DNA from 2 places in the Bounagaea algeriensis genome. Region 1 is predicted to be linked to the other one. Evidence: riboswitches for the same ligand, from Rfam matches in the RefSeq annotation. Region 1 holds a riboswitch; the other holds the start of a gene.
The links. A riboswitch is a leader RNA that binds a small molecule or an ion and turns the genes downstream of it on or off. The one in region 1 is predicted to bind cobalamin.
Positions count from the first base shown of each region.

Region 2: it holds a riboswitch for cobalamin, as region 1 does, so the genes downstream of both, ACVGV2_RS09190 (Rossmann-like domain-containing protein) here and ACVGV2_RS02425 (ABC transporter substrate-binding protein) in region 1, are expected to answer to the same signal.

Region 1 is NZ_CM137102.1:536,718-540,932, reverse strand. Features, by position in the region: gene ACVGV2_RS02440 (glutamate--cysteine ligase) at 1-27, shown strand, start outside; gene ACVGV2_RS02435 (ABC transporter ATP-binding protein) at 88-867, opposite strand; gene ACVGV2_RS02430 (FecCD family ABC transporter permease) at 864-1,892, opposite strand; gene ACVGV2_RS02425 (ABC transporter substrate-binding protein) at 1,889-2,836, opposite strand; cobalamin riboswitch at 2,929-3,057, opposite strand; gene ACVGV2_RS02420 (superoxide dismutase) at 3,230-3,856, shown strand.
Region 2 is NZ_CM137102.1:2,035,354-2,039,568, forward strand. Features, by position in the region: gene ACVGV2_RS09170 (SAM-dependent methyltransferase) at 1-303, opposite strand, end outside; gene ACVGV2_RS09175 (SAM-dependent methyltransferase) at 243-572, opposite strand; gene ACVGV2_RS09180 (saccharopine dehydrogenase family protein) at 610-1,773, opposite strand; gene ACVGV2_RS09185 (GNAT family N-acetyltransferase) at 1,895-2,452, opposite strand; cobalamin riboswitch at 2,632-2,838, shown strand; gene ACVGV2_RS09190 (Rossmann-like domain-containing protein) at 3,003-3,866, shown strand; gene ACVGV2_RS09195 (PLP-dependent cysteine synthase family protein) at 3,863-4,215, shown strand, end outside.

The sequences.
Region 1 (4,215 bases):
CACACCTGGCCGCTGCCGCGGCGGTGAGGACATTTCTCGAGAAATGTCCGCGACTTTTCTCGAGAAATGTCCGCACCGCGGGGCGGCTCACGGGTGGTGCAGGGCGCCGTCCACGCACAGACTCGGCGCGCCGTTGAACTGCTCCACCCGCCCCCGCACGCCGAACACCTCGGCGAGCAGCGACTCGTCCAGCACGTCCGCGGGCTTGCCGGTGGCCGCGACGCGCCCCTCGGACAGCACCACGAGCCGGTCGCAGAACTCCACCGCCTGCCGCAGGTCGTGCAACGTCAGCAGCACCGCCATGTCCGCGGCGGCCAGCCGTCGCAGCAGTTCGAGCACCGCGTACTGGTGCCGCAGGTCGAGGTGGTTGGTGGGCTCGTCGAGCACGAGCACGCGGGGCCGCTGCGCCAGGGCCCGCGCGATGGCCACGCGCTGCCGCTCACCGCCGGAGAGCGTGCGCACGTCCCGATGCGCCTGCGCGGACAGTTCGGTGGTGCGCAGCGCCTGCTCGACGAGACCGCGGTCCGCCGCGCCCATCCGCTCCAGCAGCCCCAGGTGCGGGACCCTGCCCTGCGCGACGACCTCGTGCACCGAGAACGCCGCCCGCTCCTGCGGTTCCTGCGTGGTGGCGCCGAGCACGCGCGCGTGTTCCCGCCGCGGCACCGCGCTCACGTCCCGGCCGTCGACCTCGACCGTTCCGGAGGCGGGTCGCACCGCGCGGTACAGCGTCCGCAGCAGGCTCGTCTTGCCGCTGCCGTTCGGTCCGACGAGCCCGAGCACCTCCCCCGGCGCGACATCGAGGTCCACATCGGACACGACGCTGCGGCCACCGAGGTCCACCCGGGTGCCGCGCATGCGCACGCTCATCGGCTCCTCCGGTGTCTGCGCAACATCAGCAGGAACAGCGGACCGCCGACCAAGGCGGTCAGCACGCCCACGGGCAGTTCCGCCGGCGCGAACAGCACCCGGGCGGCGAGATCGGCCAGCACCAGGAAAACCGCCCCCAGCAGCGCCGAAACCGACAGCATCGCGCGGGCTTCCGAGCCCACCAGGAACGTCGCCGCGTGCGGGACGAGCAGCCCGACGAACGCGATCCCGCCGGCCACCGCGACCGAAGCCCCGCCGAGCAGGGAGACCCCGAGCAGCGCCAGCACCCGGAACCGCCGCGCGTTCAGCCCCAGCGCGGCCGCACCGTCGTCCCCGGCGTGCAGCAGGTTCATCCACCGCCCGGCCAGCAACGACGCGAACAGCGCCACGCCGAGCACGGCGGCCGGGGGCCCGAGCAGTTCCCAACGGGCCGCGCCGAGCCCGCCGGTGGACCAGAACATCACCTGCTTGGCCTGATCGCCCGTGGCCGACAGGTACAGCACCAGCGAAGTCAGCGCGCCCGCCACCTGACCGGCGGCCAGCCCGCCGAGCACGAGCGCGGTCACCGATCCGGAGCGGCCCGCCACCACGAGCACCACGCTCAGCGCGGCCAGCCCGCCGAGGAACGCGGCCACCGGCTGGGTGGCCATGCCGAGTGTTCCCGCACCGATGCCGAGCACGGTCACCAGGGCGATGCCGAGCCCGCCGCCCTGGGAGATGCCCAGCAGGTACGGGTCGGCCATGGGGTTGGAGGTGACCAGTTGCGCGATGCCGCCGGCGAGCGCGAGGGAGGCACCGACGACGGCGCCGGTGGCCACCCGGGGCAGGCGGGAGTTCCACACGATCGCCTCGCGCACCGCCGAGGCGTCCGAGTCGATTCCGGGCACGAACGGCCCGGCGAGGACCTGCCACACCTGCGTCAGCGGCAGGTGCACCGAGCCGAGCGAAACCGCCAGTGCCGCACCGGCGAGCAGTGCGAGCACGAGTCCTGCGTGGACGATCGTGGTGCGGCCGCGGCGGATCATGTCGCCCCGTGCAGGTCGGCTGCGAGCCGCTCCACCGCCTCCGGGAAGCGGATGCCCTCGGTGAGTTCCACCAGCGGGATGGTGCTGAACCGGTCCGCGCGCACCGCGGGGGTGTGCCCGGCCAGCGGGTGTCCGGCGAGGTAGGAGCGTTTGCCCTCGACCGGCTGGCCGAGGTAGTCGACCAGCACGATCGCGTCCGGTTCGCGCGCGGCCACCTGCTCCCAGCTGACGTCGCCGAAGGCCTGTGGGACGTCGGCGAAGACGTTGCGCCCGCCGGCCCGGTTGATCGCGTCGTTGCCGACACCTCGCCCGCCCAGCGTCATGGGTGCCTGCTCGCCCGAGTCGTAGACGAACACGTCGACCGGGTCCTCGTCGGCGACGCGGCGCTGCACCGCCCGCACCCGTTCGCGGATGTCGGTGGCCAGCCGCGCGGCGCTGTCCTGCAGGTCGAGCACCCGGCCGAACATGCGGATGTCGTCGAGCAGCGTGTCCATCCCGGCCGGGTGCTGCACGCAGGACTCGCTGAGCAGCAGCGTGGGGATGCCGAGTTCCTCCAGCGCGTCGCGCCCGCGCCCCTCGGTGTCGTCGAAGGCGCTGGCGTAGCCACCGACCACCAGATCCGGTTCGAGCCGCAGGATTTGCTCGGCCGAGGGGTACTTCTGGGCGACGACGGGGATTTCGGCGTATTCGTCCGCGATGCGGGGCGGCGGCTCGCGGTCGTCCGGGAAGGCCGTGCCCACGATGCGGTCGCCGAGCCCGAGGGCGACCAGGATCTCCGTGGCGTGCTGGTTGAGGCTGAGCACGCGCTGCGGGGGCTCGTCGAAGATCTCCGTGCGCCCGCAGTTGTCGATGCGCTCGCCCTCGCGGGAGGCGACGTCCTCCGTCGGGGTGCTGCAGCCGGTGGCCAGCAGTCCGACGGCCAGCAGGGCGAGCAGGGCGCGCATCGTACCTTCCAGGGCGGCGGTGCGGCCCGGGCGAACCCGGCCTGCGGCGCGATGCGCCTCGCCCGGGCTCCGACCGCGGACCGCGACGGTCGTGGGAGCCGTCCGCGCCGGCGGGTGTTCGGGCTCGCCGCGCCGTGCACGGCACACCGTTGCGGGTCAGCGCCGGGATCTCACCGGACTTCCCCCGCCGAGCGGACCGCACCGATCCTGTCGGAGACGAAGACCCCGGTCAACGTGCCGCAAAACGCCCACCGGTCGTCGTTTCCCCAGCGCAGAACGCATTTTCCCGCCGACTTCGAGATCACCGGATGAGAGCAACACCTCGTTTGCGAGGATATAGTTGCCATCTCTTTGCAACAGAGTCATGATGGCGACAGTGGATTGGAGGACTCCATGCCGCAGTACGTCCTGCCGGATCTGGACTACGACTACGCCGCACTGGAGCCGGCGATCTCGGGCGAGATCAACGAGCTGCACCACAGCAAGCACCACGCGACCTACGTCAAGGGCGCCAACGACACGATCGAGCGCATCCAGGAGGCACGCGAGCAGGGGGACTACTCCTCCATCGTCGGCCTGGAGACGACCCTCGCGTTCAACCTGGCAGGCCACTCCCTGCACAAGATCTGGTGGAAGATCCTCAGCCCGGACGGCGGGGACAAGCCCACCGGCGATCTCGCCGACGCCATCGACGAGCACTTCGGCTCCTTCGACCAGTTCCGCGCCCAGATGGAGGCCGTCTCCACGAGCATCCAGGGCAACGGCTGGGGCGTGCTCGCCTGGGACCCGGTCGGCCAGCGGCTCATCACCCAGCAGCTGAAGGACCACCACTCGAACCTGGTGATCACGACGACGCCGCTGCTCGTGTTCGACATCTGGGAGCACGCCTACTACCTGCAGTACAAGAACGTGAAGGCGGACTACGTCAAGCAGCTGTGGAACGTCGTGAACTGGCCGGAGGTCGGCCGCCGCTTCGCCGACGCGCGCGCCGGCCACAACGGCCTGCGGCTGCCCGAATGATCCCCGAACGATCCTCCGGATGACCCCCGAGTGATCACGGGCGGTCCGAAATCCCGGCGGTGAGTGCTCCGACAAGCCACACCGTCGTACTCGGGGCCGGTCCCTGCATGGGACCGGCCCCGTTTCGTCCCTCGCCCCGCTCGTCCCTCGCGCCGCGGACGGCCGGCCCGCTCGCCGCGATCCGCCGCAGGCCCCGCACACGACCGATCCCCGGCCCCGACGCGAACGCCGGGACCGGGGATCGACCAGTTCCCGAACTGACTGCCGCTCCCACCACGAAGCGGACATGTATTAGGTTAGCCTAACCTGCTGCGTTTGACAATGGGCTGCGCGCGATCCGACCGAGGAGCAGTCCCCAC
Region 2 (4,215 bases), 1.5 Mb from region 1:
TGCCTCGCTGATGGGCTGTTCCGGCCGCCACGCGGCGGTGGGAACCACGCCGGGCTCGAGCAACTCGTAGCCCGGCAACAGCGCGGCCACCTGCTCGCGGGTGCGCACCCGCAGCTGTGGCGTGGAGGTTTGAGCGAACACCTCGCGGGCGCCTTCGACATCCGCCGTGGACCTGCTCAGCTGCGCACCGTTGGAGACGGCGAGCGCGCTGCCGCTGGGGCAGGCGTCGCGGTAGTGCGCGATCAGCCCGGCCCCGTCCGGCTCGGGGATGATGTCGAGGATGCCCAGCGCGAGGATCGCCACGGGGCGGGTGAAATCTGGTCCACGCCGTGCTCGGTGGCCAGGGTGTGCACCGCGCGGCCGAGGAAGGCGCGGTTGTGGCGGCAGTAGGCGAGCTGGTCGGGAAAGATCCGTTCCAGTTCGTCGCCGGCTGCGCGGTCGACGGCGAAGTTCGCGTTGCCGCCGAGGTGGTAGTCGTAGATGCGGGCGATGCTGGGTCGGTCGAAGTCCGCCTGCGTCGACTGCGCCTCCTGCTCTGCGCCCGCGTGGCCCGCGGCGTCGTGATCAACCATCGCCGCCAGCGTAGCGCGAGCGCCACCGCTGGGATGTCTAGCCGCCGTCGATGGTGCGGATGGTCAGCCCCGCGGTGCGGAGCCGGTCGAGCAGGGCGGGGCCCATGGCGGTTGCGGTGGTGACTTGTCCCGCGGTGTCCGGGAGGTCGTCGAAGGCCAGGCACAGGGCCGATTCGCCGAGCATCTTCGCGGTTTCGTCGTAGCCGGGGTCGCCGCCGGCGAACTCGGTGCGCACCCGCTGCCCGCCGGCCTCGCCGGTGAAGCGCACGGAAAACCACGATTTCGCGCGGCGCTGCTCGCTCGGGCCGGTGCCGGGGGCGCGGACGTTGCCGAGCGCACGCCGGGCGGGTGGTATCTGGGCGAGCAGCGCGAGGGCGCCGAGACCGGCCGCCCCGGCCGCGAGCACGGGCAACCGTTTGACGGCGGCGTATTGCCGGTAGGTGAAGTCCGGGCCGTACTCGGGCAGCGCTGCCGCCGAGCGCGCCACGATCCGCGGGTCGAGGGTGGGCATCGGTGCCAGCCACGTGCGGCTGTCCCGGTCCCGCCGCGGCGGTCCGAGCGGAGTGCGGATGCGCCGGTGGTCGGGGCGGGGCTCGGTGCGGCGGCGGTGTTTGGCGGCCTCGGCCATCTGGCGCGGTCGGGAGAAGGCGGTCAGCGCCGAGGCGTAGGTGCCGCCGGAGAAGGTCGAGTTGACCCGGACCTGGCCGGTGATGGTGACGGGCTTGTCGGCGGGAAGTTGCCGCACGGTGTGATACGCCCCCAGGTCGTAGGGGATCGAGTCGAACCCGCAGGCGTGCACGATCCGGGCGCCGGTGCGCAGCGCTGCCTGGTGGTGTCGCAGGTACATCCGGTCGACGAACTCCGGTTCGCCGGTCAGGTCGACGTAGTCGGTCCCCGCCGCGGCGCACGCGGCGACCAGTGGCTCGCCGTAGTGCAGGTAGGGCCCCACGGTGGTGATCACCACCCGGGTGGACTCGGCGAGCCGGTGCAGGCTGGCCTGGTCGGTGCTGTCGGCGTGCAGCAAGCTGGGATCGGTCTCGCCGAGCCGCTGCCGCACGGCGGCCAGCTTGTCCTCGTCGCGTCCCGCGAGCGCCCACCGGCAGCCCGGCGGCACCACCTCGGCGAGATACTTCGCGGTGAGCTCACCGACGAACCCGGTCGCGCCGAAAAGCACCACGTCGTAGCTGCGTTCACTCGCCATCCGCTGGAAGCCCTTCCTCGCTGAGTGGTGAATGCTTCGTGTGTTCGTGTGAAGGTCGCACACCGGTGCCGCCCGGCGGGAAACGCCCGGGCGCACGCGGCCGCTCCGGTGGAACCGGGGATCACACCGCCGTGTGCACGGGGATCTCGAAGTGGATGCACGGGCTGTGCGCACCGTTGTGCCGCCCGTCGTGGATTTCGGTGGCCAGGCTGCGCCAGAACGGCTCCGCCCCGTCCACAGCCGGGTTCGTGTGCAGGTAGAGCGTGCTGTACTCGGGAACATCGGCGACGAACTCGCGGGCGAGGTCGACGAGCGCGCGGGCGAGTCCGTTCCTGCGGTGCTCGGGGCGGACGTAGGTGCGGAAGATCTGCGCGGTGTCCCCGGTTCCGTAGCGTGCGGCGATCCACTGCGGGTGCGGAGGGCTTTTCGGGCCGTCCGAGCGCACGGATGCGGTGCCGACCACCTCGTCGCCCAGGGTTGCCACGAACAGGGCGTGGCCGGGTGTGTGGAAGTAGGTCTCCTCGAGAGCGATCACGTCGGCGTGCCACGTGGCGACGTAACCGTGGCCGAGCACGTGGTAGAAGGTGTCGAGCATGAGCGTGCGCGCTCCCTCGACGTCCTCCGGGCGTGCGCGCCGCACGGTGTAGTCGCCGATCGCTCGGCCGTTGCTCTCGGGCATGTCGTGACTCCTCGGACGGTCTCGCAGGGGCCGGTCTCCGCGCACGAGAGTAATGCAACATGATTGCAACAGCGAAGAGGTTGCTGAAAGCGAGTGCCTCCGAGGAAAACGGCTGCTCACACCGGGTTCCGCTGCGATGACAAGCTGCGGTGTGATCGACGCGACTTCGACGAGCGCGACTTGACATCCGGCGGGGCGGCTGCGTACCTCTGGATCGCGTTACTGCGACGGCGTCCAGGAAGCCGGTGCGAATCCGGCACGGTCCCGCCACTGTGAGTGGGGAGTTCCCCTCCAACCACGGCCACTGCCGATAAGATCGGTGGGAAGGCCGGAGGGCGACGAGGATCCACGAGTCAGGACACTGACGCCGCCGCGCCGACTCGCAACGGGGTCGCGGAGCCCCGAAGGAGGTACGCAGGTGCACCACGACTCGCACGCCGCTCGACGGCAGCGTCCCGGCGACCCGCTTGCCGCGGCAGGTTCACACGTCGTGTGAACGACCCCGACCCGCAGGCAATTCCCTCTTCTCGCGGATCGTACGGAGACGACTGTGCTTTCGACCGCTTCGGCCTCGGCCGAACGCAGCGCCACCTCACTGCAGCTGCTGGCAGAACGCGCGCGGAGCGGGTGGTTCGCGCGCGACCACGACGAACTCCCGCACGCGCTCACGTGCTCCGTGGCGTTCCTGACGGTGCAAGGGTCCCAGCACTCCGACAGGCGGAGCAGCTACGTCAACACGGTGCTCAGCATCCGCGTCGGCGACGCCGTGGGCTCCTGCGCCGTGGAACCCGGTGCGTTCGGGGACCGGCAGGTGCAGGAGGTCGTCGGGTGCGGTGTCGACGCCCTGCTGTCGGACGCCGAACCGGCCGTGCAGGTGGCCGCGCTCGACGCCTACCTGGCCTACCTGCACCCGCACGCCCGGCATCCGCAGGCCCGTTCCGTGCGGTTGCCCGCGGGGGACTCGCTGGAGAAGTCGACCGCGCGGGCCGGCGCCGTCGCCGAACTCGTGCGCGTGCCCGCGGGCGGGTGCGTCGCCGTGATCGGAGTGGTGAACTCGCTGCTGGCCGCCCTGCGCGAGCGGAGCGTCGACTACGTCGCTTGCGATCTCAAGGGCGGGCGGACCGAGTGGGACGAGCCGGTGATCCGCTGCCACACCGAAGCGATCGGACGAGCGGATGCCGTCGTGGCCTCCGGGATGGTTCTCGGCAACGGCACATTCGACGAGATCTCCGAGCTGTGCGGCGAACGCGGCATTCCCCTGGCGATGTTCGCCCAGACCGGCAGCGCGGTCCTGCGGGAGCTGCTCGGTTCCCGCGTCGACGCCCTCTCGGCGGAGCCCTACCCCTTCTTCTGGTGCACCGGTGACGCCACCGACATCCACCTCTACGGAAGTGCCGGCGGTGATCGTCCGTGACACTGACCGGGGCAAGTGAGCGGGCCGGCGGTGCGAAGTGCCTCTCGCTGCTGGAACTGATCGGAAACACCCCCGCGGTGCGGGTGGACACACCACTCCCGCGGCAACACCCGGGGTTCTGGGCGAAGCTGGAAGGCCTCGGACCCGGCGGCATGAAGGCCAGAGCAGCATTGTCCATGCTGGACGGAGCGCGGCGCCGGGGCGAGTTGCTGCCCGGAGCACCGGTCGTGGAATCCAGCAGCGGAACCCTGGCCGTGGGGCTGGCCTACGTCTGCGCCGCCCTGGGGCATCCGCTGGTCGTCGTCGCCGATGACGAGCTCGACGGGATGACCCGCGCGCTGCTGCGGGC